Regions from separate parts of the Actinomyces sp. W5033 genome, predicted to be linked through region 1. Evidence: riboswitches for the same ligand, from Rfam matches in the RefSeq annotation. Region 1 holds a riboswitch; the other holds the start of a gene.
What was found. A riboswitch is a leader RNA that binds a small molecule or an ion and turns the genes downstream of it on or off. The one in region 1 is predicted to bind ZMP and ZTP.
Positions count from the first base shown of each region.

Region 2: another riboswitch for ZMP and ZTP. It lies ahead of purH (bifunctional phosphoribosylaminoimidazolecarboxamide formyltransferase/IMP cyclohydrolase); the one in region 1 lies ahead of glyA (serine hydroxymethyltransferase).

Region 1 covers NZ_JBPPGD010000005.1:145,666-160,104, reverse strand. The annotation lists gene ACSJJR_RS05075 (mannose-1-phosphate guanylyltransferase) at 1-454, opposite strand, end outside; gene ACSJJR_RS05070 (2'-5' RNA ligase family protein) at 560-1,120, opposite strand; gene galK (galactokinase) at 1,281-2,588, shown strand; gene ACSJJR_RS05060 (efflux RND transporter periplasmic adaptor subunit) at 2,763-3,800, shown strand; gene ACSJJR_RS05055 (ABC transporter ATP-binding protein) at 3,797-4,537, shown strand; gene ACSJJR_RS05050 (ABC transporter permease) at 4,534-5,913, shown strand; gene ACSJJR_RS05045 (hypothetical protein) at 6,066-6,356, opposite strand; gene ACSJJR_RS05040 (exodeoxyribonuclease III) at 6,419-7,258, shown strand; gene ACSJJR_RS05035 (acylphosphatase) at 7,270-7,623, shown strand; gene ACSJJR_RS05030 (bifunctional methylenetetrahydrofolate dehydrogenase/methenyltetrahydrofolate cyclohydrolase) at 7,714-8,613, opposite strand; gene glyA (serine hydroxymethyltransferase) at 8,610-9,914, opposite strand; ZMP/ZTP riboswitch at 9,964-10,064, opposite strand; gene purU (formyltetrahydrofolate deformylase) at 10,250-11,137, shown strand; gene ACSJJR_RS05015 (mycothiol transferase) at 11,188-11,541, shown strand; gene ACSJJR_RS05010 (N-acetylglucosamine-6-phosphate deacetylase) at 11,883-13,109, opposite strand; gene ACSJJR_RS05005 (DNA glycosylase AlkZ-like family protein) at 13,215-14,439, opposite strand, start outside.
Region 2 covers NZ_JBPPGD010000002.1:206,425-220,863, forward strand. The annotation lists gene ACSJJR_RS02400 (chloride channel protein) at 1-309, opposite strand, end outside; gene ACSJJR_RS02405 (CPBP family glutamic-type intramembrane protease) at 306-710, opposite strand; gene ACSJJR_RS02410 (hypothetical protein) at 718-1,179, opposite strand; gene ACSJJR_RS02415 (6-phosphofructokinase) at 1,210-3,522, opposite strand; gene sucC (ADP-forming succinate--CoA ligase subunit beta) at 3,850-5,079, shown strand; gene sucD (succinate--CoA ligase subunit alpha) at 5,083-6,033, shown strand; gene ACSJJR_RS02430 (cell division protein PerM) at 6,030-7,400, shown strand; ZMP/ZTP riboswitch at 7,476-7,565, shown strand; gene purH (bifunctional phosphoribosylaminoimidazolecarboxamide formyltransferase/IMP cyclohydrolase) at 7,591-9,321, shown strand; gene ACSJJR_RS02440 (DUF3017 domain-containing protein) at 9,462-9,800, shown strand; gene ACSJJR_RS02445 (dicarboxylate/amino acid:cation symporter) at 9,985-11,349, shown strand; gene ACSJJR_RS02450 (malate dehydrogenase) at 11,608-12,597, shown strand; gene ACSJJR_RS02455 (hypothetical protein) at 12,807-13,097, shown strand; gene ACSJJR_RS02460 (hypothetical protein) at 13,180-13,680, opposite strand; gene ACSJJR_RS02465 (GntR family transcriptional regulator) at 13,735-14,106, shown strand; gene ACSJJR_RS02470 (hypothetical protein) at 14,126-14,439, opposite strand, start outside.

The DNA.
Region 1 (14,439 bases):
TGGTGACGACCCAGCCCGCCTGGGCCAGGAGGGCGGCCTGGCGGACGGCGGCGTGGAAGGCGGGCTCGTCGGCGATGGTCTGGTCCGCGGCGAAGGAGCCGACGACCGCCTCGCGCCCGTGGCGGCGGGCGATGACGGCGGCGGCCAGGCCGATGGCGGCCATGGAGTCGCGCGGGCTCGGCTCAGCCAGCAGCCTCTCGCACGGCACGCCCGGCAGCTGCTCGGCCACGGCCGCCAGGTGCGCACTGCCGGTGACGACCGTCGTCGTGCAGGCCACCGCCTCCAGACGGGCCACGGTGCCCTGGATGAGGGTCCGTCCCGTGCCGGTGAGGTCGAGAAGGAACTTGGGGTGGTGGCGCCTGGACAGCGGCCACAGCCGGGTGCCTGCGCCTCCGGCGGGGATGATGGCGTGGATAAGGGGGGCGCTCAGGCCCGCGGCGGTGTTGTCGGACACCACCCCAGGCTACCGGGCACCGCCGTCGGCCCCGGCGGATCGAGGGGTCCGAGGGCCGGCCGCACCGGCCCCGGTCCGGGCGGGCCCCACAGGCCCGGGACAGGCTCACTCGCGCGCGGGAGCGCCGCCCAGGGGCACGACGTCGAGCAGCTGCCACACGCCGTCGTCCCCCATCCGGTCCAGACGCACGCAGTCAACGACGAACTGGCCGCGGATGCCCTCCGCGGCGGCGAGGGCGTCGTCCAGGGCCTCGTCATCGACCTCGTGGGCGAGCGTGAGGTGCGGGTGGAAGGGGAATCGCAGGTTGCCGGCCAGGGGGCCCGTCGAGGCGCGCAGGGCGGCCTGCAGGGCGTCGAGCTCGGCGGCGCCGTCACCGACGGCCAGGTAGGCCACAGGACTGACTGGGCGGAACGAGCCGGCTCCCCCGACCTCGCACAGGAAGGGCGCCGTGACCCCGGCGACGCGGGCCACGTGCGCGCGCACCTCCGGCAGACGGCGCGAGGCGACCGCGGTGGGCGGCACGAGGGTGACGTGCGGCGGGATCGACAGGGCCAGGGGGTCCCCGGCGTCGAGCCGCACCACCCGCACCTGCGAGGCCCACGGCTGCGGCAGGGGAACGGTCACCCCCACGACGCACTGGTGCGCGTCGGTCTCAGGAACCTCCACAGCTCCTCCTCACCTGCGTCCCGGGCGGCGGTGGCCCGTCTCGCACTGCGGACCGCAGCCGGGCGGGCCGCGACGTGCCAGCCACCCCACAGCCTATCGGACCGGCGCCGGCCACCCCGGAGAGATGAACCCCGGGGCCCTGCTCTGGCAAGATGACACCATGCCGCACGAGAGCACGCCCGCCCCTGGCACCGCAGCCACCGCCCCCGTCTTCTCCCCCGCCCTCACCCCCGAGGAGGGCCACACTGCCGCCACCACGCTCTTTCGCGAGGTGTTCGGCACCGAGCCCGACGGCGTGTGGTACGCGCCCGGCCGCGTCAACATCATGGGTGAGCACACCGACTACAACGGCGGCCTCGCCCTGCCGATCGCCCTGCCCCACCGCGCGCACCTGGCGCTGCGGCGGCGTGAGGACCGCACGATCCGGCTCGTGTCCCCGCAGACGCGTGAGACGGTGGACGTGCTCGACCTCGACGCCATCGGGCCCAAGGGAACGCCCGGTGAGGTGAGGCACTGGAACGCCTACGTCGCAGGCGTCGCCTGGGCCCTTGAGCAGGACGGCCTCGGCCCGCTCACCGGCTTCGACGCCGCCCTGTACTCCTGCGTGCCGCTGGGCGGCGGCCTGTCCTCCTCCGCGGCCCTGGAGGCCTCCACCTGCGTCGCCCTGGACGAGGTCTGCGGCCTGGGCCTGGCGGGGACGGCGCAGGAGCCCGACGACGCCGGGCGCGCCCGCCTCGTGCGCTCGTGCGTGCGTGCGGAGAACGAGATGGCCGGCGCCCCCACCGGGGGAATGGACCAGTCCGCCTCCCTGCGCTGCCATGAGGGCCACGCCCTCGGGCTCGACTGCCGCACCGGCGAGACCACCCAGGTGCCCTTCGACCTGGCCCCCGCCGGGCTCGCCCTGCTCGTCATCGACACCAGGGCCAAGCACTCCCTCGTGGACGGGCAGTACGGCGCCCGCCGCGCCGCCTGTGAGCGCTCGGCCAAGGTCCTGGGTGTGCAGCTGCTGGCGGACATCGACGTCAACGGCCTGGACCATGCCCTGGCGCGCCTGGCCGCCTGCGGTGAGGACAGCGCCGCCGAGCTCGTCATGCGCACGCGCCACGTCGTCACCGAGATCGACCGCACCCGCCGTCTCATCGCCCTCCTGCAGGAGGGCCGGCCGCTGGCCGGGGACACCCTCGCCCAGGTCGGCGCACTGCTCAACGGCTCCCACGACTCGCTCAGGGACGACTACGAGTGCACCTGCCCGGAGCTGGACCTCGCCGTCGAGGCCGCCCGCGCCGCCGGCGCCCACGGCGCCCGGATGACGGGAGGCGGCTTCGGCGGCTCCGCCATCGCGCTGGTGGACGCTGACAAGGTGGACGAGGTGGCCCGCGCCGTCGTCGCCGCCTACGCCGAGGCCGGCTTCACACCGCCCGCCTTCCTCAACGCCGTGCCCTCGGCGCCCGCGGGCCGCCTCGCCTGACCCGCAGCCCGGCGCCGGAGGGGCCGACGTCGGCCGTCAGGGCACGGCAGCGGCGCCCTGACGGCCGCACGCCCCCTGAGGGCGATCTCATCCCCGGGGATGAGATGAGGCCCGGGGCACCTGTCCTAGCCTTCAGGTGTCATTCCCGCGTCCTCGCCGCCCCGGAGGAGCTCTGTGAAGCGTCACGTCCTTCCCACCCTCAAGGTCCTCATCGCGCTCGTCATCGCCGTCGCGCTGACCAAGATCGCCTTCTTCCCCGACAGCGGCGACGAGGCCTCCACGGGCCCGACCCCCTCCTACGAGGTCACTACCCAGACCACCCAGGCGGTCATCGGGGACATCTCCAACACCGTCAACGTCAAGGGGCAGGTGGTCGAGGACGCCGCCCTTCAGGTGCAGGCCACCCTCAACGGCGTCGTGGACTCCTTCGAGGTCACCAAGGGCTCCTACGTCACCGCCGGGTCTCCCCTGCTCTATCTCAAGAAGGTTGAGCCCCAGGAGCCCGTCCAGGAGGTCGGCGAGGACGGCAGCATCACCCAGGTCCGGGTGGCGGACAAGGTCACCTGGGCCACCGTCTACGCCCCCGCGGACGGCGTCGTCTCCTTCAACGTCATCGAGGGGCAGGACACGACCATCGGCATGGTCGTCGCCACCGTCTCGCCGGGCACCTACTCCGCCGTCGGGACCATCACCCCCTCACAGCAGTACCAGCTGACCAACGCCCCCACAACGGCGGTGCTCAGCCTGGAGGGCGGCCCTGCCCCCTTCGAGTGCCAGAACCTCACCATCGGCACCAAGACGCAGAAGCAGACGACGCCGGAGGGATCGTCCACGCCCTCGGACGGCACCAGCGTCGAGGTCCGCTGCCCCATCGCCTCCTCCCAGAAGGTGTTTCCGGGCCTTCCCGTCACCATCGGAATCGACGCCGGCTCCGCCACCGGTGCCCTCATCGTGCCGGTGACCGCCGTCGAGGGCGCCAGCGGCACCGGCAACGTGTGGGTGGTGACCGACCCTACCAGGCCCGACCTCGCTGAGAAGCGCCAGGTCACGCTCGGCATCAACGACGGCTCCTCGATCCAGGTGACCGACGGGCTGAGCGAGGGGGAGCAGATCCTCCTCTTCGTGCCCGGCAAGGACGTCGTGCGCACCGGGGAGCCCAACAGCTGCGACCAGTACGCCTGCTACGACGAGAACGGCCGGGAGTACCTGTGAGCACCCCGGTCCTCAGTCTCAGGGGCATCGCCCGGACCTTCGAGGTCCCTGACTCGGGCCCCTTGCACATCCTCACCGGCGTTGACCTCGACGTGCGTGCGGGTGAGCACGTGGCCATCGTCGGCCGCTCCGGCACGGGCAAGTCCACCCTGCTCAACATCCTCGGCCTCATCGACCAGCCCTCGGCAGGCTCCTACAGCATCGACGGCCGCGACACCGCCGGGCTGGGCGAGACCCGACGCGCCCTCCTGCGCGGGCAGACCTTCGGTTTCGTCTTCCAGTCCTTCAACCTCATCCCCGGACTGACGACGACGCAGAACGTCGCCGCCCCCCTGCTCTACGACCGTGGCCTCGCCTTCTGGGGCCGCGAGGCCCGCGCGGAGGAGCTGCTGGACGCCGTCGGGCTCGCGGACAAGGCCGGCGGGCGCATCGACCGGCTCTCGGGCGGTGAGCAGCAGCGCGTCGCCATCGCCCGGGCGCTGGCCCGCAGGCCGCGGGTCATCCTCGCGGACGAGCCCACCGGTGCCCTGGACGTGGACACCGGCACCACGGTCATGCGGCTGCTGGAGCGCCAGTGCCACGAGACCGGCGCCGCCCTCATCATCATCACGCACGACCTGACGGTGGCCAGCCGCGCCACGAGCCAGTACCGCCTCGAGCACGGTGTGCTCACCCCCATCGACATCGCCCACCGCGAGCCGGGCTCGCTCGAGAGCCTTGAGGAGGTCGGAGCGTGAACGGCGTCCTCACCGGCACCGTCGGCGCCCTGGTCGAGGCATGGGCGCAGCTGCGCATTGGCAAGCTGCGCGTCATGCTGTCCCTCGTCGGGGTCGGCGTGGCCGTGGCGGCAATGACCTTCGTCATCGCCTTCGGCCAGGTCTCCGCCGCCGTCAACGACCAGCTCATGGAGCAGTGGAACGGACGTCCCGGCACGGTCCGGCTCACCGTCACGCCGTCGGGGCAAGCCGGCTCGGACACGCCCGCCGACGCGCAGGCAGCCGGGGCGGCCGCGCTGGCAGCCGGGGCGGCAAGGGGCGGCGCAACCGGTGTAGGAGGTGGCGGCGCGGAGAACGTCGCCACTGCCGCGGCGGGGCAGAGCAACGCCGAGCGTGTTGAGCGCGCCTACGCCGGCTTCATCGAGCGCTACCGGATCAGCCACTGGGCGACCAGTGACACGACGACGCTGCGCCTGAGCCTGGCAGGCATGCCGACCAACGTGTCCACGACCGTCGTCTCCGGCGGGTACGGCATCGTGCACCGCACGCAGGTGCTCCAGGGCCGCTGGTTCAGCGCCGACGACGAGGACGACCTGTCGCCCTCCATCCTCGTTAGCCGGCAGGTGCTCGACGCCATGGGGGTGCAGGAGCTCACCGGCCCGTTGCAGGTGCGCGGGCTGGCGCCGGTGGACACGACGTACACCATCGTCGGGGTCCTCAAGGGCGACGGCGACAGCGCCTGCTACGTCGATCCGCAGACCGGCCAGGAGGTGTGCGAGGGGCAGCTGACCGCCATGGTGCTGGACACGCCCTACTACCGGCTGCTGCCGCCCACCGTCGAGCGCTCGGTGCCCACGCTCGAGGTCTGGGCCGGTGTGGGCAAGGGCTCCGAGATGGAGACCCTCATGAAGAACCACTTCAACGCCGTCTTCGGACACAACTCCGCTCAGGCGCAGAACAACGAGTTCGGCACGATGGGTGACTTCGCCAGGACCTTCACGCTCGTGGTCACCTCCGCCGGCGTGTTCATCATGGTCCTGGGTGCCCTGGGGCTCATCAACATCTCGATGGTCACGGTGCGTCAGCGCATCCACGAGATCGGCGTGCGGCGGGCCTTCGGAGCGACCAGCCGACGCATCTTCTTCTCCATCATGCTGGAGTCCGTCGTGGCGACGGTCGTGGCGGGCATCATCGGCATCGGTGTGGCCATCGTGGCGATGCGCGTGGTGCCGCTGGACGCGTTGTTCAACGGTTTCACGGTCACGAACCGGCCGCCCTTCCCGATGTCGGCGGCGCTGATCGGCCTGGCGGCCGCTTCCGGCGTGGGCGCCCTGGCGGGCATCATTCCGGCAGTCGTCGCCGTGCGCATCCGCCCTATCGACGCCATTCGTTTCTGACACGCGCGGGGCCGGGGCAGTCGGCTCCTCTCTCCCGACGGATCACCTGCCGCCCGGCGGATCACGCGCTGGTCAGCCGTGCCACAGCCCCCGACGTCGCGACACAGCCCCCGACGTCGCGACACAGCCCCAGCCACCGGCGCCACGCCCGGTCACCCCCAGTCCTCGTGCAGGCGCGAGCGCAGGCTGCGCAGACGCAGGACGCCAACGGCCGCCAGCGAGGCACCCGCAAGGCAGGTCGGCATGGAGACCAGCCACAAGGCTGTGGCGCCACCACCGTCGAGCACGCTGGCGAGCACAGGCAGCAGGGCCCCCACGACCATGACCGCGGCCCCCACCCACACGCGCCGCCCCGCCGCGGCACGTCCGCGCCGCACCTGGGCCAGGGACCCCTCCTCGGGGCCGGGAGGCCCCATGCGCCCAGGGCCGCTCGTGCTGCTCATACCCGCTCCCTCCTGCTCACCGCCGCCATGAGGCCGCGTTCACCGCCACGTAGGCTACGGCTATGCGTATCGCCACCGTCAACGTCAACGGGATCCGTGCCGCCGCCCGCAAGGGCATGGCCTCCTGGATCGAGTCCTGCGCCCCCGACGTCCTGCTCCTGCAGGAGGTCCGCGCCGACGAGGAGACGGCCGCGGCGCTCCTGCCCGGCTACGCCTGCGTCGTGTGGCCGTGCCGGATCAAGGGACGTGCGGGGGTGGCCGTGGCCGTGCGCGAGGACGCCCCCCTCACTGCGGGACAGGTCCGTTACGGAGTCGCCGCACCCGGTGCCGAGGAGCCCGACGTTGACTCCGGGCGCTGGCTCGAGGTGGAGCTCCTGCCCTCAGGGGCCGGGCCGGGGAGCGCCCCCACCCTCACCGTCGTGTCCGCCTACCTGCACTCGGGCCAGCTCGGCACCGAGAAGATGGACCAGAAGTACGCCCACCTCGACCTTGTCGACGCGCGTATGGCGGCACTGCTCGCCCGGGCGGCTGAGGGCGGGCCCCAGGTCCTCATGGCCGGTGACCTCAACGTCGTGCGCTCGCCGCAGGACATCAAGAACTGGCGGCCGAACCACAACAAGGTCGCCGGGGTCATGGACGAGGAGATCGCCCACCTCGAGTCCTGGTTCTCCTCGGGCTGGATCGACGTCGCCCGCGCCCTCGCCCCTGAGGAGCAGGGCCCCTACACGTGGTGGTCGCAGCGGGGCCAGGCCTTCGACAACAACGCCGGCTGGCGCATCGACTACCAGGTGGCCACGCCCGCGCTGGCCGGGCACAGCACCGCCGTGCGGGTGGATCGCGCCGCCTCCTACGCCGAGCGCTGGAGCGACCACGCCCCCCTCGTCGTCGACTACGTCCTGTAAGGGGCGCGAGCATGGGTCTCCTCGGCCGTCGGCGCACCAGCGGCCCCACGCCCCCGCCCTCCGGCGCCCAGGCCGACGGCGCCGCCCGCCTGCGCACCATCCGCGCACGCGTGTCGGGCCAGGTTCAGGGGGTGGGATTTCGCTGGTACTGCACCGAGCAGGCGCAGCAGCTCGGGCTGGTGGGCCGGGTGAGCAACCTGTCCGACGGCGACGTCGAGGTGCTGGCCCAGGGTCCGGCGGACGCGGTCTCGCAGCTCGTGGCCTGGCTCTACCACGGCCCGCGCTGGGCGCGCGTCGACGACGTCCGGATCGTCGAGATGGAGCCGGGCAGCCTGCTGTGGCGGGACTTCCGGCCGGGCAACTGAGCCCACCGGGCGTCCGGCCCTGCCGGGAGCGGGCTCCCACGCAGGGCCGGCCCAGCCGGAGACCGGCTCCCGAGCGGGCCCGGCAGGGTCTCAGCCGGCGAGCCGCTCGGCGGTCTCGACGACGTTCGCCAGCAGCAGGGCACGCGTCATCGGTCCCACTCCCCCGGGGTTCGGGGACAACCAGGAGGCGACGCGATCGACGCCCTCGGCCACGTCCCCCATGATGCGGCCCTTGCCCGTGGCCGGGTCCACCACGCGCGAGACACCGACGTCCAGGACGACGGCGCCCGGGCGCACCATGTCCGCCGTGACGATCCCGGCGCTGCCGGCCGCCGCGATGACGGCGTCCGCACGGCGCACGTGCTCGGCCAGGTCCGCCGTGCCCGTGTGGCACACGTCCACGGTGGCGTTGACGTCCTTGCGCATGAGCAGCAGCCCGATGGTGCGGCCGACGGTGACACCGCGCCCGATGACGCACACGTTCTTGCCCGCGAGGTCGATGCCGTGGCGCGTGAGGAGCTCGACGCAGCCACGCGGGGTGCACGGCAGCGGCGAGGTGATCGGCTCGCTGCCGCGCAGGACGAGACGCCCAAGATTGGTCGGGTGCAGGCCGTCAGCGTCCTTGTCCGGGTCGATGCGCTCGAGCACCGCGTTGGTGTCGATGCCCCTGGGCAGCGGCAGCTGGACGATGTAGCCGGTGCAGGCCGGGTCCGCGTTGAGCCGGTCGATGGCCGCCTCGACCTCGGCCTGGGTGGCCGTGGCGGGCAGGTCCACGCGGAGGGACTCGATACCGACCTCGGCACAGTCGGCGTGCTTGCCGGCCACGTAGCGCACGCTGCCGGGGTCCTCACCCACGAGCACGGTGCCCAGCCCCGGCACGAGACCGCGCGCACGCAGCGCGTCCACCCGCTGCCTCAGCTCGACCTTGATGGCCGCGGCCGTCGCGGTCCCGTCGAGGACCTGGGCGGCGCCCGCCCAGGGGGCTCTCACTGCTCGAGCCCGTCGTAGAGCGGGAAGGCCTCGGTCAGGGCCTCGACGCGGGCCCGCAGGCCGGCCAGCAGCTCGTCGTCGGCCCGGTCGGCGGCGCCGGCGACGAGGACGTTGGCGATGATCTCCGCGACCTCGGTGAACTCGGCGGCGCCGAAGCCACGGGTGGCCAGCGCCGGGGTGCCGATGCGCAGTCCGGAGGTGACACGCGCCGGACGCGGGTCGAAGGGGACGGCGTTGCGGTTGACGGTGATGCCGGCGAGGTGGAGAAGGTCCTCGGCCTGCTGGCCGTCGAGGGCGGCCTCGCGCAGGTCCACGAGCACGAGGTGGACGTCCGTGCCCCCGGTGACGAGGCTGATGCCGGCAGCCTTGACGTCGTCGGCACGCAGGCGCTCGGCGAGGATCGCGGCGCCCTCGACGGTGCGCGCCTGGCGGTCGCGGAACTCGTCGGTCTGGGCGATGCGCATGGCGACGGCCTTGGCGGCGACGGCGTGCATGAGGGGGCCGCCCTGCTGGCCGGGGAAGACCGCGGAGTCAAGCTTCTTGCCCAGCTCCTGGCCACGGCTGGACAGGATCATTCCGGAGCGCGGACCGCCGATGGTCTTGTGCACGGTGGTGGACACGACGTCGGAGTGGGGAACGGGGTTGGGGTGCAGGCCGGCGGCGACGAGTCCGGCGAAGTGCGCCATGTCGGTCCACAGGTAGGCGCCGACCTCGTCGGCGATGGAGCGGAAGGCCTCGAAGTCCAGGTGGCGCGGGTAGGCGGACCACCCGGCGATGATGACCTTGGGACGCTCACGCAGCGCGGCCTCGCGCACCTGGTCCATCTCGATGCGGTGGGTGGTCTCGTCCACGCCGTAGGCGGTGGCGTGGTAGAGGCGGCCGGAGAAGTTGATCCGCATGCCGTGGGTGAGGTGGCCGCCGTGGGGCAGGGCGAGGCCGAGGATGGTGTCGCCGGGGGCGGCCAGGGCGTGCAGGACTGCGGCGTTGGCCTGGGCGCCGGCGTGCGGCTGGACATTGGCGTAGTCGCCGCCGAAGACAGCCAGGGCCCGCTCAATGGCCAGGGACTCGGCGACGTCGACGACCTCGCAGCCGCCGTAGTAGCGCTTGGCGGGGTAGCCCTCGGCGTACTTGTTGGTGAGCACCGATCCCTGCACCTGGAGGACGGCGCGGGGCACGAAGTTCTCCGAGGCGATCATCTCGAGGGTGCCGCGCTGGCGGGCGAGCTCGCCGTCGAGGACGGCGGCGATCTCGGGGTCGAGCTGCGCCAGGGGCATGTTGTTGAGGGCCGTGGGGGCGGTCATGGTTCTCCTTGGTGTCCGGACGTCGCCGGCGTCGCGCGCCGGCAGCTGCGGCATCGGCCCAGGCGGGCGACCAACTGCTCCGTGCCGGTCTCCCGGCAGCGCCGCCGCTCCCCGGTGGTTGGCCCACCTGCGCCAGTCGCGACGACGTGCCCATGCTAGCCTCCGGCGCGTGCCGCCGCGTACCTGCGCCGGCACGCGGGTGCCTCGTGGCCCGAGGGCGCCCGGTGACCCCGAGACCGTCGGTGTCCACCGGGCGCAGGCGGGTACCACGGACCTGGGCGTCACGGCCGGGCGCCCCGGCGAGGCAGACCGCCGAAGGCGGCTACCCTGCGGCCATGACCATCACCGCCGCCCCCGCTGAGGCCGTCGCCGTGGCCGACGCCCAGCACCTCGTCCTGACCCTGTCCTGCCCGGACCGCCCCGGCATCGTCCACGCCGTCACCGGCGCGCTCGCCCGCCGCGGCGGCAACATCACCGAGTCCCAGCAGTACGGCGACAACGAGACCGGCCTGTTCTTCATGCGCGTGACAGTCCTGACCCGTGTGCCGCGCAGCGAGCTCGAGGCGGACCTCGCCGAGCTCGCCGCCACCTACGAGATGACCTGGGCCCTCGATGAGGCCGACCGCCGCGTGCGCACCCTGCTCATGGTGTCCAAGGAGGGGCACTGCCTGTCCGACCTGCTCTTCCGCGCCAAGAGCCAGGGCCTGCCCATCGACGTGGTCGGCGTCGTCGGCAACCACGAGACGCTGCGCGATGTCGCCGAGTTCTACGGTGTCCCCTTCCACTGCGTGCCCGTCACCCGCCAGACCAAGGAGGCAGCGGAGGCCGAGCTGCTGCGCCTCGTCGAGGAGCTGGGAGTCGAGCTCGTCGTCCTGGCCCGCTACATGCAGATCCTCTCGCCCGCCCTGTGCGAGCGGCTGCACGGCAACGTCATCAACATCCACCACTCCTTCCTGCCCTCCTTCAAGGGCGCCAAGCCCTACCACCAGGCGCATGAGCGCGGCGTCAAGCTCATCGGTGCCACCGCCCACTACGTCACCGAGGACCTGGACGAGGGCCCCATCATCGAGCAGGACGTCACCCGCGCCTCGCACGCCGACTCGTCCCTCGTCCTGCAGCGCAAGGGCCAGGACGTCGAGCGCAGGGTCCTGGCGCAGGCGGTCAAGTGGCACGCGGAGCACCGGGTGCTGCTCAACGGCCGGCGCACCGTCGTCTTCTCCTGAGGCCTCGGCCGGGATCAGCGGGGCGGGCGCCTGGGCGCTAGCCTCGGGCCATGACGGCCCTTGACATGCTCATTGACGTCCTGTCCCGCTCCCGCGAGCGCTTCGACCGCGCCCTCGCCCTGCCGCTGCCCGACGACACGCAGGACTGGCACCACACGCCCGAGGAGGCCGCCCAGGTGGTGGTCGCTGACCTCGCTACCCTCGTCGCCTACCTTGACGGCGCCTACGCGCTGGCCAGCTCCTACCTTCGCGGCCTGACACCACAGGTGCTCGACGAGGTCGTCGACCGCTCCTGGGAGCCGCCCGTGACCCGGGCGGTGCGGCTCGCCTCCGTCATTGACGACGCGGCGCAGCACTCGGGGCAGGCCGTCTACACCCGCCGCCTGCTGGGGCTGCCCAGCTGACGCAGGCTCGCGGCCGCGCTTGCCGGGCCCGTTACCCGGCCGGTGACGTCACGCACCGTGTGGGGCCGCAACCCGCGTTGCACGCTCATGTGACGCGGGGGTGCGCCGGATCCGCGTGATTCCGCAGATGCTCAGTTCGGGCTCTTCACATGCCGAGGCTCCCATGTGCACGGGAGAACCTCATGCACATGGGAGCCAGAGGACCGGTGTTCAAGGTCAGAGCGAGCTCCCCGGAATACCGGGCAAATCCTCAGGTTCTCGACGTCACTCCAACACCATGAGCGTGCGCGCGGCCCAGCTGGCACCGGCGGCTGGTGCGGTGACGGCCGCGCCGCCGGGCCTCACTCCACCTCCTGGCCACGGCGCAGGACGGTTACGGGGCGCAGATCGGCGTCGGTGACGACGAGGTCAGCCCTCATGCCCGGCTCGAGGGCACCCACGGAGTCGTCACCGAGGATCTCGGCGCCCTGGCAGGAGGCCGCGAAGACGGCGTCCACAAGGTCAACCCCGCCCTTCCATGTGGTGCGCACGACGTCGAGGAGGTGAGAGGTGCCGCCGGCGATCGTGTCCGTGCCCGCGACGTAGGCGACGCCGTCCTCCACCTTGACGGCCTGGGGACCCAGGACGTAGTCACCGTCAGCCATGCCGGCCGCCGCCATGGCGTCGGTGACGAGAACGACGTTCTCTCGGCCCAGCGTCTCGAACATGTCGAGCACGATGGCCGGGCTCAGGTGGGTGCCGTCGCCGATCATCTCCAGGACGCAGTCACCGCCGACGGCCGCGGCCAGGAACTCCGGCACCGGGCCGGGCGCACGGTGGTGCATGGGACGCATGCCGTTGAACAGGTGGGTGGCCGTCGAACGGCCCGAGCGCACGGGCAGCCCGGCCTCGACGCGGGCCTGGATGCGCTCGGAGGCGTCGGCCATGCCGGCGCGCACCGGGGCCGCCTCGGAGTCGGTGTGGCCGAAGGACGGAAGGGCCCCGCCCTCGATGAGCGCGGCGACGACCCCGTCGTCGCCCGTGACTCCGGGCTTCTCCGGGGCGATGGTCATGGTGGCGACGTGGCCACGGCCGAGCTCGATGAGCTCGCGGGTCAGGGCGGCGTCGGGGTCGATGATGTAGGTGGGGTCCTGGGCGCCGCAGCGCTCGTGGGAGACGAAGGGGCCCTCGAAGTGGATGCCGGCGAGCTCGCCGGCGTCGCACAGGTCTGCCAGGACCTTGGTGCGCTCCTTGAGGACCTCCGGGGCGGCGGTGACGCAGGAGGCGACGAGGGTGGTGGTGCCGTGGCGGCGGTGCTCGAGGACGCTGACCATCGCCTGCTCGGGCGTCTCGGCGTTGGGGAAGGACTCGCCACCGCCACCGTGGCAGTGCACGTCAACGAGGCCGGGCAGGAGGTAGCCGCCCTCAGGAGCGGGGGTGGCGCTGGCCAGGGCCTCGGCGAAGCCGAAGCGCTCGGCGTCCTCGCAGGGGCCGACCCAGGCGATGTGGGAGCCGGACAGGACGAGAAGGCCGTCCTCGATGATCTGGAAGGGGGTGACGACTCGGCCAGTGAAAGCGACGGTGCTCATGGCACGAGCATACGCCCCAGACCGCCAGTTGTCTGACGTCTGACACCCTGTGATGGATATGAGATTCCCCGGAGCGGGAGCCCCGAGCCGCGCGGGTGCCTGCGCTCAGGACGCCATCCGTGCGTCCATGCGCCGCACCGCCCTGTCGACATCGGCCTCCAGGCGCGCCGAGCGCCGCGCCGACCGCTCCCAGATGAGCCCCTGCCCCACCGGCCGCACCGCCACCACGCGCCCACGGTCCACCAGCAGCGGCCGGAATATCCCGTTGGCCGCCGGGCAGATAAGTCGCTCGCCCTGCTCATCCGTGAGGCAGGAACGGTCTTTGTACCCCACGTGCAGCTCATCGAAGGAGGCGAGGAACAGCGTGGCAGCGGCCTGGCGGCGCGAGCCCGACAGGAGGTCCGGCAGGTCCTCGCGCAGGTACATGGTGGTGCCACGCTCGCGCGCCGACGGCGCCCCAGCCCCGTCTCCCGCCATGACGAGGGCGCCGCGGGGCCCCTCCTCCACCCGCGCGCGGGCCAGGGGCACGAGCCCTCGCTCCACCGGGGACGGCTCCCCAGCCGCGTAGCCGACGGCCCTCGTCACCTCGACAGCGTCCTCCAGGGCCTGGGCGGCCTGCGTCAGGGGCAGGGCGGTCCAGCGCGCCAGGTCCGCGGCCGTGACCGGGCCATGGCTCGTGGCGTAGCGGCGGGCGATCTCCGCCAGCGCCGCGCGGTGGCCGGAGCCTCCCCGGGCGCAGCCACCGCTGCCGCCCGGCCCTGACTGTGGTCCCGGCAGGCGCGTGGCGTCCACCACCAGGTGCTCGTTGCCGGCCCGCGGCCCCTGGACGAGGACGCCCTGCCAGTGAAGGCGCAGCAGGAGGTGTCGGCGCCGCCGAGAGCCGGCTGTGACAGAGCCCGGCCCGTCGCCCGGCGCCAGCAGCCCGGCCTCCTGCCAGGCCGCCATGAGCCGGGCCCGGGGCACCGGCCCCTGCTCAACGATGAGCGCCAGGGCGGTCTCAGCCGCCCGGTCCACCTGCGCGGGCGTGAGCCCCAGCTGGGCCTCGCGGGCGTATGCCTGGCTCTCGTAGCGGTGCACCAGGGCCTCGCGCAGCCAGTGGTGGTCCTCAGCCGTGGTGATGTGCACGGTGCCGCGCATGGGCCAGGAGCGCACAAGGCGTCCGCAGGCGAAGGCCGCCTCGACATCCGTCATCCCCGTGCCCGTGGTGCGTGAGAGCAGGGCGTGGGGGACCGCGGAGACCTGCTGGCCCTGGATGGCCAGCTGGCGCCGCACCGCCTCGGTGACCTCGGGCGCGCTGGTGGCGCTCACGAGCCCCTGGGCGACGATCCGC
Region 2 (14,439 bases), on a different contig from region 1:
GGCCGAGTCCCCGCCGGGGTCGGCCACGACGCGCTCAACACCGATGACGCCCCCGGTGGCGCGCTGCCACCACCACAGGGCCCCGGCCAGCACACCTCCCGCGGCGGGTGCCAGGACCCGGCGAAGCAACGGGGCCGCCTCCACGCGCTCAGGCAGCGACCCCTCGCCGACACCGTAGAACAGCGTCTCGAAGCCCTCCAGGAGCAGGGCCATCGCGATGCCCACGAGCCCGGCCGCCACACCCGCCAGGACGACGGCGAGCACCAACCGGACGACGGCGCCGGGGCGCCCGGGCGGGTGCGGCGTCACGACTGACGCGGCGCGCGCAGCGGGCGCTCGCGCCCCAGGTACCAGACCGCGGCCGCCGTCACGGCCGTCTCGGCGAGAAGGAGCATGACGAAGGGCCCGTTGAACCGGTACCACCCGCTCACGGTCTCCGACTGGTAAAGCCCGTTGAGCAGGACCCCGGTCAGGTTGCCGCCCACGTGCATGCCCAGGGCGAAGCCCAGGGAGTCCAGACGCAGGACGGACCATCCAGCCACCAGCCCGAAGAGGAGCTTGGCGGGCACCTGGGCGGCGTAGACGGAGGCAGTGCTGCCCGAGGAGATCCAGGTGGGCAGGTGGAGGGCGACGAAGGCCAGGGCAGTGGTCCACAGGGCGAACCCGTCCCCGAAGTGCGCCCGTAGGGGCTCCATGAGGCAGCGTCTCATGGAGCCCCTACGGGACGGCATTCATGAGCACACCGACGCCCACCGCGCCGGCCAGGGCACTGAGGAGCCCACTGAGGGTTACAGGGGCGAGGACGGCACCCGGGTGCTGGATCGGGTAGCTGACCGCGGTGCTCAGGGCACACGGGAGCGCACCGACGGCGAACAGCAGCCACCCGCTGCGTGGCCCCCGTGACGCGACCAGGTCGCGCCAGCCGCGGCGCCAGACGAGGAACCAGATGGCCAGCGCTCCCAGGTGCAGCAGGACGAAGACCTGCCAGGGACCGCCGACCAGGGCCAGGACGACACCGACCGACAGCGCCCCGCCGAGCAGCACCAGGGCCGCCCAGGCGCTGCGGCGGGTGCGGGCCCCCTCAGCCCTGGGCGGGGCCGGTGCAGGAACCGACGACGTGTCCTGGGCGTCGGGGCCGGGCGTGGACGGGAGCGCGGGGAGAGGTCTCGTGCGGTGCAACGGGATGCCCTCCTGGGCGGTGCAGGCGGGTTACTCGGCGTCGGGGATGAAGGCCGACAGGGAGCTGGGCGGGACCGGGCCGTCGTTCTCGTTGACCAGGCCGATGGCGTCGCGCATGCTCATCCACCACTGTGAGCGTGGACGGCGCTTGTCCAGGTCCAGCTCCTCGTTCATCCGCGCGAGCGGGTGGCTGACGAGCTGGCCCCGCACGAGCCCCACGTAGGAGGCCGCGAAGGTCCCCGCCTCCAGCTCGGCCGACAGCAGGCGCAGCGCGTGGTAGACGAGCTTGGTGGCCATGATGCGGTCGAAGGCCGTCGGGCTCCCGCCCTGCTGGATGTGGCCGATGATCGCCTCGCGCACGTCGTAGAGCCCGTGGGCCTCCTCGGCGAAGATCTTCGCCAGGACGTCGGTCGTGTAGTTCTCACTCGCCTTCTCATTGCGCACCACGAGGTAGAGCTTGCGGCCCGAGCGGAAGGACTCCACCATGCGCTCGGAGTCAGCGGCCAGCTCCTTGAGCGTGATGCCGTCCTCATTGAGATAGACGCGCTCGGCCCCTGTGGCGATGCCGCTCATCAGCGTGAGGTAGCCGCAGCGGCGCCCCATGGTCTCGGTGACGAAGCAGCGGTGCGAGGCGGCGGCGGAGAGCTTGATCGCGTCGAGGGCGTGCACCGAGGCGTTGAGCGCCGTGTCCGCGCCGATGCTCAGCTCCGAGCCTGGAAGGTTGTTGTCCACGCTGGCCGGCACGCACACGATGGGGATGTTGAAGGCGGGGTAGCGGTCGCGCTCGGTGACCAGCAGGTGGGCGGCGAGGTAGGCGTTGTAGCCGCCGATGACGAGCAGCGCGTCGATCCGGGCGGACTCGATGGCGCGACCGAGCGCGTAGAGCTGCTCGATCCGCGGGACCTCGCGGCGGGTGCCGAGCTCGGCCCCGCCGTCGCCGACCCATCCCTCGACGTCGTCCCAGCTCAGCTCCGTGACGTTGCCGTCCAGCAGGCCGGGGAATCCGCCGTTCACGCCGAGCATCGTCATCCCGTGGTCGAGCCCCAGGCGCACGGCCGCACGGGCCGCCGTGTTCATCCCCGGGGCCAGCCCTCCGGCGTGGACGACGGCGACGCGCTTGGCGGCGCGGCCGTCACCTGTGAGGGCCTCGGACTCGTGGTGGAGGCCGCCCGGGACGGCGGGGGAGAGCTCGGGCGGGGTGGACATCGTCTCGAAGACCGAGATCATCTCGGCAAAGGAGCCGCCGCGTGAGCGGACGGCCGCCTCGTAGTCCCTCGAGGCCACCATGTCCTTGATGGCACGGGTGGCCTCGACCTGCTCCATCATCGGCAGGCGGTGGATACGGTTGTGGTGCTCGGCGATGATGACCGGCTCCGAGCCGGTCGTGGCCAGGACGGCCTCGCGGGCCGCCGCGCAGCCCAGCAGCGTGGACATCCACCGGTCGTAGGCCGAGGGCTGGCCACCGCGCTGGACGTGGCCGAGGATCGTCACCCGCGGCGTCTCCCCGGTGCGCTCCTTGATGGCCCGGCTGACGTCGTCGGCGGTGATGCGGTTGCCGTCCCGGTCGGTCGCGCCCTCGGCCACGATGACCATGGACTCGCGGCGCCCGGCCTCACGGCCCTTGGTGAGCTTGAGGCACATGTCGTCCTCCCAGCCCTCGGCGGGTGGCATCTCCGGGATGAGGACGTAGTCGCAGCCACCGGCGACGGCGCTCATGAGGGCCAGGTAGCCGCAGTGGCGCCCCATGACCTCGACGACGAAGGTGCGCTGGTGCGAGGCGGCCGTGGAGGAGATGTCGTCGATGGCCTCGAGGATGCGGTGCAGGGCGGAGTCCGTGCCGATGGTCATGTCCGCACCCACGAAGTCATTGTCGATGGAGCCGACGATGCCGGTGACCATGAGCGCCGGATGGGCCTGTGCTGTCTCCGGGCTCAGGCGGCCCGCGGCCACGAGGTCGCTCAGCAGCCTCGGCCAGTTGGTGCGGAACTCGTTCGTGCCCGTCAGCGAGCCGTCACCGCCGATGACGACGAGGCGGTCGATGCCGTGGAGCAGCAGGTGCTCCGCGGCGTCCATCTGCCCCTCCCACGTGCGGAACTCGTCCGAGCGGGCGGTGCCGATGACGGTGCCGCCGCGGTGGAGGACCGCGCTGACAGAGTCCCACTCGAGGGGGCGGATGCCGTCGCCGCCGGCCACGGCTCCGGCCCAGCCCTCCATGACGGCGTAGGGCTGGGCGCCCATGCGCAGGGTGGCGCGCACGACGGCGCGCACGGCCGCGTTCATGCCCTGTGCGTCACCACCGGAGGTGAGCACGCCGACGCGTACCTTCGCGCTGTCGGGAGTCATGACGGGAGAGGGGTTGTGCTCGAGGGCGACGGGGCTCATGCGGGCGTCCTTCTGTGAGGGGACAGGTCCGTGCCCCATTGTGGTCGTTCGGCGCCGGGGCGTCACGCGATCGGGGACGGGCCCGGCCCGGGGGGCGCAGGATCGGGCACGCCGCCGTCCCGTCAGCACCGCGATGGGGAGAGCGGGGCGGACCAAGGTCCCAACACTGAGGTGAACCGCCCTCATGGCGGAGGTTGGCCGCGCTACCCTCGACTGGCTGGACCCGCTCAGCACGTGGCGGGCCGCACCACCCGACGACGGGACCAACCGGGAAGGACTCGACGCTCGATGGACCTGTACGAGTACCAGGCCAGGGACCTCCTGAGGCGCCACGGCGTGCCCGTGCTCCAGGCAGAGGTCACCGCGGACCCCCTCGCCGCCGAGCGCATCGCCCAGCGGCTGCTGAGCGGCCATTGCCCCCTCGTCGTCGTCAAGGCCCAGGTCCGCACCGGTGGGCGCGGCAAGGCGGGCGGTGTGCGCCTGGCCCGCACCCCCGCCCAGGCGCGCGAGGCGGCCCAGGCCATCCTCGGCCTGGACATCAAGGGCCACACCGTCGAGCAGGTCCTCGTCTCCGAGGGCGCCGACATCGCCCAAGAGCTCTACGCCTCCTTCCTCCTGGACCGTGCCGGGCGCCGCTGGCTGGCCCTGTGCTCTGCCGCGGGAGGCATGGACATCGAGTCGCTCGCCCAGGAGCGGCCCGAGGCGCTGGCCCGCGTCGGCATCGACCCCCTCGAGGGTGTCACGCCTGAGGTCGCCGCCCGCATCACCGCCGCCGCCGGGATCGCCGAGCCCCTGGCCGGACGCGTCGCAGAGGTCCTCGTCCTGCTGTGGCGGGCCCTCGTGGCCGAGGACGCCACCCTCGTCGAGGTCAACCCCCTGGCCGTCACCCCCGACGGCACCGTCCTCGCCCTGGACGCCAAGGTCAGCCTCGACGACAACGCCGCCTTCCGCCATGAGCCGCTCGCCGGCACCGGGCAGGACGTAGCTGCCGACCCCCTTGAGGAGCGCGCCCACGGGCTCGGCCTCAACTACGTGCGCCTGGAGGGGCAGGTGGGTGTGCTGGGCAACGGTGCCGGTCTCGTGATGTCCACCCTCGACGTCGTCGCCGCAGCCGGCACCCGCCACGGAGGTGTGCGTCCCGCCAACTTCCTCGACCTGGGAGGCGGCTCCTCCACCGAGGCGATGGCCACCGGGCTCGAGCTCGTCGCCTCCGACCCCCAGGTGCTCTCCGTCCTCGTCAACGTCTTCGGCGGCATCACCTCCTGTGACACCGTGGCCGGCGGCATCATCGCCGCCCTCGGGCGCCTGGGGGGGCTGGGCAAGCCCGTCGTCGTCCGCCTGGACGGCAACCGGGCCGAGGAGGGCCTGCGCATGCTGGACCAGGCCGCCCTGCCCGGCGTCACCGTCGTCGGGACGATGGACGCTGCCGCCGACGTCGTCGCCCGCCTCGCGCACGAGGCCGGTGAGCGCCAGGCCGGTGCGTCCGACCCCCGTCCCGACACACCGCAGGAGGCCTGAGCCATGAGCATCTTCCTCACCGAGGACGACCTCGTCATCGTCCAGGGCATGACCGGCTCCGAGGGCCGGCGCCACACCCGCCGCATGCTCAGCGCCGGCACCCGCGTCGTCGCCGGCGTCAACCCGCGCAAGGCCGGCACGACCGTCGCCTTCGACGTCGAGCCCCTGGGCCCCGCCGCCGCAGGCGTCACCGCCGGCACCGTCGAGCTCCCCGTCCACGGCACGGTGGCCGAGGCGCGCGCCGCCACCGGCGCCGAGGTCTGCGTCGTCTTCGTGCCCCCGGCCCACGTGCGCAGCGCCGTCGCCGAGGCCGTTGACGCCGGGGCGCGCCTCGTCGTCGTCATCACCGAGGGGGTACCCGTCGCGGACGCCACCTGGGCCATCGCCTACGCCGCGGCCCACGGCACCCGGGTCATCGGCCCCAACTGCCCCGGCATCATCAGCCCGGGACGCTCCAACGTCGGCATCACGCCGCCGGACATCACCGGACCGGGCCCCATCGGCCTCGTGTCCAGGTCAGGCACCCTGACCTACCAGCTCATGCACGAGCTGGGCGACATCGGCTTCACCACCTGCGTCGGCATCGGTGGGGACCCCGTGGTCGGCACCACCCTCATCGACGCCCTCGAGGCCTTCGAGGCCGACGAGGACACCCGCCTGGTCGTCATGATCGGTGAGATCGGCGGTGACGCGGAGGAGCAGGCGTCCGCCTACATCGCCTCCTCGATGACCACGCCGGTGGTCGCCTACGTGGCCGGCTTCACCGCCCCCGAGGGCAGGACGATGGGCCACGCCGGGGCCATCGTCTCCGGCTCCACGGGCACCGCCGAGGCGAAGAAGCGCGCTCTGGAGGCCGTGGGCGTGCGTGTGGGGCGCACTCCCTCGCAGGCGGCCCAGATCGCCCGCGAGCTGCTGCGCACCCTCGAGGCTGCGCACGACGGCGGCGAGCAGTGAGCGCCGCCCGTCGCCTGCCGCGGGACTGGCCCCTCGCCGTGCGCGCCGGGCTCGAGGCGGTGGCCGCAGGGTGGGCCGTCGCCGCCGTGCCCACGCTCGCGGTCTACGTCGCCACCTCCTCCCTTGACGCCGCCGCGGCGCTGTCAGCGGGCGGTGCGCTGCGCACCGCAACAGCCCTGTGGAGCCTGTCGCTGGGCGGCTCCTACGGCACACCGGACGGTCCCGACGGCGTCCTCGGACTGCCGCTGCTGGGCCTGAGCCTCGTCGTCCTGCTCCTGGCACGCTCGGCCGTGCGCCGCTCCCGGCTGCTCGGGCTGTCCTCCGCCGCCTGCGCCGTGGCGGCCAGCGCCCTGGCCACCGTTGTCCTGCTCGTCCTCGCCACCCCCGCGGGGTCGCGGACTTGGCCGACGGCGCTCGTCCTGCCCGGCCTCGTGGCGCTCGTGGCCCTCGCTGACCTCCAGCGGCGCGGCGCCGGCTCCCCGGCACTGTCCGGCTGGTGGTCGCGCCGGCCAGCCTGGGTGGACCCGGCCCTGCACCTGGCGCGCACGACGGCGCTCGCGGCGGCGACGCTGTCAGCGGTGGTGCTCGTGGCGGCCGCCGTTGACGGCGCGCCGCGCGTGTCCCGGCTGCACGACGCGCTCAGCAGCTCAGGGCCCGTCGCGGTGCTCGGACTGCTGGCGATCCAGGCGGCCTGGCTGCCCGACGCCCTCGTCTGGGCGCTGTCCTGGCTGGTCGGCCCGGGCTTCCGGGTGGGGCAGGGAAGCCTGTTCTCACCCGACGCCGTCATCGCCGGCCCCGTCCCGACGCTGCCCGTGCTTGGCCTCCTGCCCACCGGCCCGCTGGGCGGCGAGGGCTCAGGCGCCGGCCTGTACGTGCCCCTCGTGCTGACCCTGGCCTCCCTGGCGGCCACATGGCGCAGCCGCCGTGCGCTGGCAGGGTTGGCGCTCGGACAGTCCGCCCTCGCCGGGGCGGCTGGCGCCGTCACCGTCGCCGCCGGGGCCTGGCTCGCCTGCCTGGCGGCCCGCGGCCCCATCGGTCCCGGGAGGCTGGCCGAGGTCGGGCCCGTCACGGGTCTGACGGTCCTGCTCGTGGCGATGGAGGTGGGAGTGGGCCTCGTGGCGGGAAGCGTCATCGTCCACCCACGGGCTCGGGTGCTCACCGAGCACGGGGTCCGCTCGGCGGCGCTGGCGGCCCGCGGCGCCGCCGGCGGGGCGCGCTCGCGCGTCGGTGCCGGGATCGCCGCCACCCGTGAGACGGCTCGCGAGCGCTCAGGTCGCGGCGGCGACGCCGGCGCCACCACTGACGAGGACGCCACCGGCGCCGCCACGGGCGGCGACGGGGACACCGCTGGCACGCAGGCCGGCTGAGCGCCCGTGCCGGCCGGGTCGTCGTCAGGCTCACGACCGGCCGCCCGGCGTGCCGGGCCAGCGCGGCGCTAGGCTGGGGCCGGCCGCGACTGGCGAGGGTGGGCCACCACCGGGGAGCGGCCGCACGATGGATGAGCAGGGGCGTCGCCCGCCTGGGCGCCCCGGCCGACCGATCGCACCAGGAGCGCGTATGAGCACGCCCGTCCCCACCACCCACGTCCCCACCGAGGGCCTGACCGACCCCGAGCAGGTGCCTGTGCGCCGCGCCCTCGTGTCCGTCTACGACAAGACCGGCCTCGTCGAGCTCGCCACCGCTCTGGCCGACGCCGGCGTCGAGATCCTCTCCACCGGGTCCACCGCCGCCACGATCGCGGCCGCCGGTCTTCCCGTCACCCCCGTCGAGGACGTCACCGGCTTCCCCGAGTGCCTTGAGGGCAGGGTCAAGACCCTGCACCCGCGCATCCACGCCGGCATCCTCGCCGACCGCCGCAAGGCGGAGCACATGGCCCAGCTCGACGAGCTCGGGGTCGCCCCCATCGACCTCGTCGTCGTCAACCTCTACCCCTTCACCGACACCGTCGCCTCCGGCGCCCCCTTCAACGCCTGCGTCGAGCAGATCGACATCGGCGGGCCCTCGATGGTGCGTGCCGCCGCCAAGAACCACCCCGCAGTCGCCGTCGTCACCGACCCGGCCGACTACCCTCGCGTCGCCGCCGCGGTCGCGGCCGGAGGCTTCCAGCTCGCCGAGCGCCATCGGCTCGCGGCCAGGGCCTACGCCCACACCGCCGCCTACGACGCCGCCGTCGCCACCTGGTTCGCCCAGCAGGTCGAGGACGGCGAGCCCCAGGCAGCTCCTGCGCCGCCCGCCTACGTCGGCCTGGGCCTCGAGCGCCTTGAGACCCTGCGCTACGGTGAGAACCCGCACCAGGCGGCCGCCGTCTACACCCAGCCCGGCACCACCGGAGGGGTCGCCCACGCCACCCAGCTGCACGGCAAGGCCATGAGCTTCAACAACTACACGGACACCGACGCCGCCCTGCGCGCCGCTTACGACCACGCCGACGTCGCCGTCGCCGTCGTCAAGCACGCCAACCCGTGCGGCATCGCCGTGTCCGCCAGCGGCGACGTCGCGGAGGCCCACCGCAAGGCACACGGCTGCGACCCCGTCTCCGCCTACGGCGGCGTCATCGCCACCAACACCACCGTCACCGCCGAGATGGCCCGCCAGGTCGCCCCCGTCTTCACCGAGGTCGTCGCCGCGCCCGCCTTCGAGGACGAGGCTGTGACGATCCTGTCCGCCAAGAAGAACCTGCGCCTGCTGCTGGTCGAGCCCCCCGCGCGCGAGGGCTACGAGATCAAGCCCGTCTCCGGTGGCGCGGTGGTCCAGCAGCGCGACACCTACCAGGCCCACGACGACAACCCCTCGACCTGGCAGCTCGTCAGCGGCCCGGCCGCTGACGAGGGCACCCTGGCAGACCTGCGCTTCGCCTGGCGCGCGGTGCGGGCGGTGCGCTCCAACGCGATCCTCCTCGCCCGCGACGGCGCCACCGTCGGCGTGGGTATGGGGCAGGTCAACCGTGTTGACTCCTGCCGCCTCGCCGTCGAGCGCGCCAACACCCTGGGCCTGCGCTCGACCGGGGACGCCGCCAAGGACCAGGCCGGCCAGCAGGAGACGGGCGCCGTCGGCGGCGCTGACGCCTCCAGGCTCCTCCAGGCGCAGGCGCCTGAGCGGGCCCGTGGCGCCGTGGCCGCCTCCGACGCCTTCTTCCCCTTCGCGGACGGCCTCCAGGTGCTCATCGACGCGGGTGTCAGGGCCGTCGTCCAGCCGGGCGGCTCCATCCGTGACGAGGAGGTCATCGCCGCGGCCCAGGCCGCCGGCGTCACCATGTACCTCACCGGAAGCCGCCACTTCGCGCACTGAGGACGGCGCGCGGCGGCACGGAGCCGCCCTCAGCGGCGGGCGCCGGGGCGGGCAGGCAGCACAGGCTTCCTGCCGCGGCCTTCCCCCGGCGCCCGCGCGGGCCGCACCACGGCCCGGGGCTGCCTCGCTACGATGCGGCTGTGAGCCAGGAGGAGCCTGGGGCGCGCACCGCCCCGACGCGTAGCGGGCGGCGCCCCAGCTGGGGGGCCGTGCACCACGAGCCCTACTCGACGCTGAGCGTCGTGGTCACCACCGTCGCGCTCGCGGGCGTGCCCGCCCTGGCGCTCACCGGCCACCACCGGCTCTCGGTGCTGTGGCTCGCCTGCCTGGTCCTGGGGCTGTCCGTGGTGAGGGTGCTGCGTCCTGACGGCACGTGGATCGCCGCCCGGGGCCGCGTGTTCGACGCGCTCTTCGGCCTGCTCCTCGCGCTCGGGCTCCTGGCGCTGAGCGCCTACGTCGAGCTGCCGCGCGTGTTGTGACCGCCGTGAGACGTGAGGTCTCTCACCGCTGAGGCCCCAGGGCGCGGCAGCCACAGGGCCGCCGGCCGGCACGCCGCGCCCGCGATGTGTGCCCGAGTCGGTGCGGGGCTGGCACGTGTGGCATGCTGCCGACGCACCGGGCAGCATCCCCGCTCCCGGCACCTCATCCCTCGGAAGGCCGGACATGTCCACCGCGACCACGAACAGCCCCGCTGACCAGCGCGGATTCCTCGCCAAGGGCGGGATCCTCGTCTGGGTCCTCACCGCGATCGTCCTCGCCCTGCTCCTCGGAAGTGTCAAGGTCGGCGGCACCCACCTCGTCCCCATGACTGTGGGCCGCGTCTTCGCGACCTTCTCCGACCTCTTCAGCCAGTTCCTCAGCTTCTCCATCCCGCTCATCATCATCGGCCTGGTGACGCCCGCCATCGCGGACCTGGGCCGCGGCGCGGGCAAGTGGCTCGGCGTCACCGCAGCCATCGCCTACGGCTCGACGCTCTTCTCGGGCTTCCTCACCTACCTCGTGTGCGCGAGCGTCTTCCCCCGCCTGCTGGGTGCGGGTGCCCTGTCCGAGGTCGCCGAGCCCGGCAGCGCCCTGACCTCGTACTTCACTGTCGAGATGCCCGCCGCGGTCGGCGTCATGACGGCCCTGCTGCTGAGCTTCGTGCTCGGCATCGGCCTGTCGATGGTCCCGCGCGGCGTCCTGCGCAAGGGCTTCATCGAGTTCCGCGCCATCATCACCTCGCTCATCGAGAAGATCATCATCCCGCTGCTGCCCCTGCACATCTTCGGCATCTTCCTCAACCTCACGTACACCGGTGAGGCCTGGTCGATCATGCGCACGCTCGTGCGGGTGGTCATCGTCGTCCTGCTGCTGGAGGTCGTCATCCTCGGGGTGCAGTACCTTGTCGCCGGTGCCATCGGCCGCCGCAACCCCGTCAAGGCGCTGGCGACCATGCTGCCCGCCTACCTCACGGCCCTGGGCACCTCCTCCTCTGCGGCGACCATCCCCGTGACCCTCGCCCAGACGAAGAAGAACGGCGTGTCCAGCGCCGTCGCCTCCTTCACCGTGCCGCTGTGCGCCACGATCCACCTGGCCGGCTCCACCTCGAAGATCTTCGCCTTCGCCTTCGCCATCGTCCTGACCCAGGGCATGACGGTCTCCGCCGCCCAGTGGGTCGGCTTCATCTTCATGCTCGGCATCACGATGGTGGCGGCCCCGGGCGTGCCCGGCGGCGCCATCATGGCGGCCACCGGTCTGCTGTCCTCGATGCTCGGCTTCAACGACGCGCAGGTCGCGCTCATGATCGCCACCTACATCGCCCTCGACTCCTTCGGCACCGCCACCAACGTCACGGGCGACGGCGCCATCGCCATCGTCATCGACACGATGGCGGGTGGGACCTTCAACGCCGACGGCGACGTCGAGAACGCCCGCGAGCTGTCCTTCGACGGCATGAAGTACCTCGACCGCGTGAGTGTCGAGGGCGTCGTCTCCCCCGAGGAGCTGGCCGCCTCGGCCGCCGCGGCCGGTCCCAACGCCGTGAGCTGAGCCCCTGGCCTCCTGACGAGGTGGACCCCGTCCGCCGGCGGCGCCTGTGAGCGTCCCCGGGGGACGGGGTTTGCCTCGTGCCGTGAGGGTGGGAGCCGCCGGCGTGGTTGAGGGGTGCCGGGTGTGACCCGGATGACGTGCTGGGCGGGGGCGACGGGCGGCCATCGTCCTGGGCGTGCGGTGGCTGCGGGCCGTAGGCTCCTCTCAGCGGCTGCAGGCACCTGCGGCCCGCCGCCAACGTCCTAGAAGGAGTCCTTCATGGCCAACGCCCCCGTCAACGTCACCATCACCGGTGCCGCCGGCAACATCGGTTACGCCCTGTTGTTCCGCATTGCCTCCGGTGCCCTCCTCGGCCCCGACCAGCGCGTCAACCTGCGCCTGCTGGAGATCCCGCCGGCCATCAAGGCTGCCGAGGGCACTGCCATGGAGCTCTTCGACGCCGCCTTCCCGACCCTGGGCTCCATCGACATCTTCGACGACCCGAAGCAGGCCTTCGAGGGTGCCAACATCGCCTTCCTCGTCGGCTCGATGCCCCGCAAGGCCGGCATGGAGCGCGCGGACCTGCTGTCCGCCAACGGCGGCATCTTCGGCCCCCAGGGCGAGGCCCTCAACGCCGGCGCCGCTGACGACATCAAGGTGCTCGTCGTCGGCAACCCCGCCAACACCAACGCCCTCATCGCCGCCTCGCACGCCAAGGACATCCCGGCCTCCCGCTTCACCGCGATGACCCGCCTGGACCACAACCGCGCCCTGGCCCAGCTGGCCGCCAAGACCGGCGCCCACGTCTCCGAGCTCGACAAGGTCACGGTGTGGGGCAACCACTCCACCACCCAGTACCCGGACCTCACCCACGCCACGGTCAAGGGCCAGGCCATCCCTGAGCTCCTGGCCGACCGCGCCTGGGTCGAGGACGACTTCATCCCGACCGTCGCCAAGCGCGGCGCCGCCATCATCGAGGCCCGGGGCGCGTCCTCGGCCGCCTCGGCCGCCTCGGCCGCCATCGACCACGTGCGCGACTGGTGCCTGGGCGTCAAGGGCTACTCCTGGACCTCCTCCTCCATCATGAGCGAGGGACAGTACGGCGTCCCGGAGGGCATCATCTCCTCCTTCCCGTGCACCTCGGTCAACGGTGAGTGGAAGGTTGTCGAGGGCCTGGAGATCGACGACTTCTCCCGTGCGAAGATCGACGCCTCCGCCGCCGAGCTCCTCGAGGAGAAGAACACCGTCGCCTCGATGGGCCTCATCTGAGCGACTCTCCTCATCCGGGCCTGAGACGACCACGGCCTACCGCGCTGAGCCCTGAGTCCTCACGCCGGGACCTGACCACACGGGGCAGAAGCCGACGTGAGGACTCAGGGCTCAGTGCCGCCACAGGGGGCAGGACAAGCTCAAGGGGGGGCGGTGCCGGCTTGGGAGCCCCGGTGCCGCCCGCGTGGCCGCGGCGATAGGGTCTAGACATGGCACGGCGCAGCTCCAAGCGGCCCTACGGGGCGCCACACGTCCCGCTGGACACCAAGCACCTCGCCTCGCTGCCGCGCACGCAGACCGGCCCTGGCGGAGCCAGCTTCACCGTCCGTCACCTGCGCGGGGGAGCCAAGTCCTACACCTGCCCCGCCTGCCACCGGCAGATCCCTCCGGGGACGCCACACGTCGTCGCCTGGAGCAACGACCACCTCTTCGGGGCAGACCGCGGCCTCGAGGAGCGCCGTCACTGGCACACCTCCTGCTGGGAGCGCCACCTGTGGTGACCGGCCCGGCTGCCGCACGGCGCAGGCGAGCCGCCGAGGACGCTGGGGCCCGGGAGGCCCCGGCACCGTTGAGGCTCCTGCGTCAGGCCAGCGGCTCGGGGGACAGGGCCTCCCACCCCGGCAACAGGCGTTCGAGCGCGAAGCGCAGCGGCACAATGTCCCCGTCGCGCCCACCCTCCCCGATGGTCATCGGCACCGGCTCGGCCACCGGCACGGTCCCCAGGAGCCGCTCCCTCAGGCTCAGGGGCTTCGACAGGACGTAGAAGCGGCCATCGACGTCGATGGCCACCGTCCGGTCCGCACGCAGGTACCAGCCCTTGAGCGGGGTGCGCGCCGTGCCGGAGCCGTAGCCCTGCACCACGAGCGGCTGGGCCGCGAGGTCCTGGGCGCGTGCCACCTGGACGAAGAGCGACACGATCCTGGCGGCGCGGGCGTGCTCGGCGTCCGCACGCGCCTGCAGCATCCGGGCCCGCTCGGCCGCTGCCTGACGTCGCTGCGTGGCCCAGTCCGCGTCCTGGGCGCGGGGGCCGGAGCCCTCCCGAGGGCCGGAGGGGGAGGGGACCGGGGCGGCACTGATGGGCATGGAGCCAGCCTACGTCCAGGTGCCGGCCCGGCCGCCGGGGCGCACACTAGTGGTATGAGCAGCAGCCAGGACCTGGGCATCGTCCTCGACACGCAGTCAACGGTCCCCGTCTTCACACAGATCTGTGACGTCGTGCGCCAGCGCGTCGAGGACGGCGCCCTGGGCGCGGGGACCCGGATGCCGACCACCCGTTCGCTGGCTCAGGCGCTGGGCGTGGCCGTCAACACCGTGGCCAAGGCCTACCGGGCACTTGAGGAGGAGGGCGTCATCGAGGGCAGGGGCCGTCTGGGGACCTTCGTCGTCGAGCCCGGGGCCGGGCAGCGCGAGGCCCTGCGCTTCGCCCGCGCCATGAAGGGCGCCGGCCTGACGCTCGCGCAGGCCCAGTCCCTCCTGCACGCCGCCTGGGGGACTGCGGGACCGCGGTGATGAGGGGAGACTGGGCGGCTCAGTCCTCGGTCTCCTGGGCCGAGGAGGTCTCCTCGGCCTCCTCTGGCTGCCCGGAGCCGTCAAGGGCCTCGGTGATGACCCCGGAGTACACCGGCCCCTGGGCCCCGGCAGCGCCCAGGACCCCGCGCATCTCCTCCAGGTAGCCGGCCACCGAGTCGCGCTGGCGCTCGAGCTCCTCGACCTGGCGGGTCGCTGCGCCGATACGGGACTCCGCGCTCAGCCGCGCGTCCTCCACCATCGCCTCGGCCTCGGCACGGGCCTGGCGCAGCAGCTCCTCCGCCTGGTGCTCGGCCTCCTCCTGACGCGCACGAG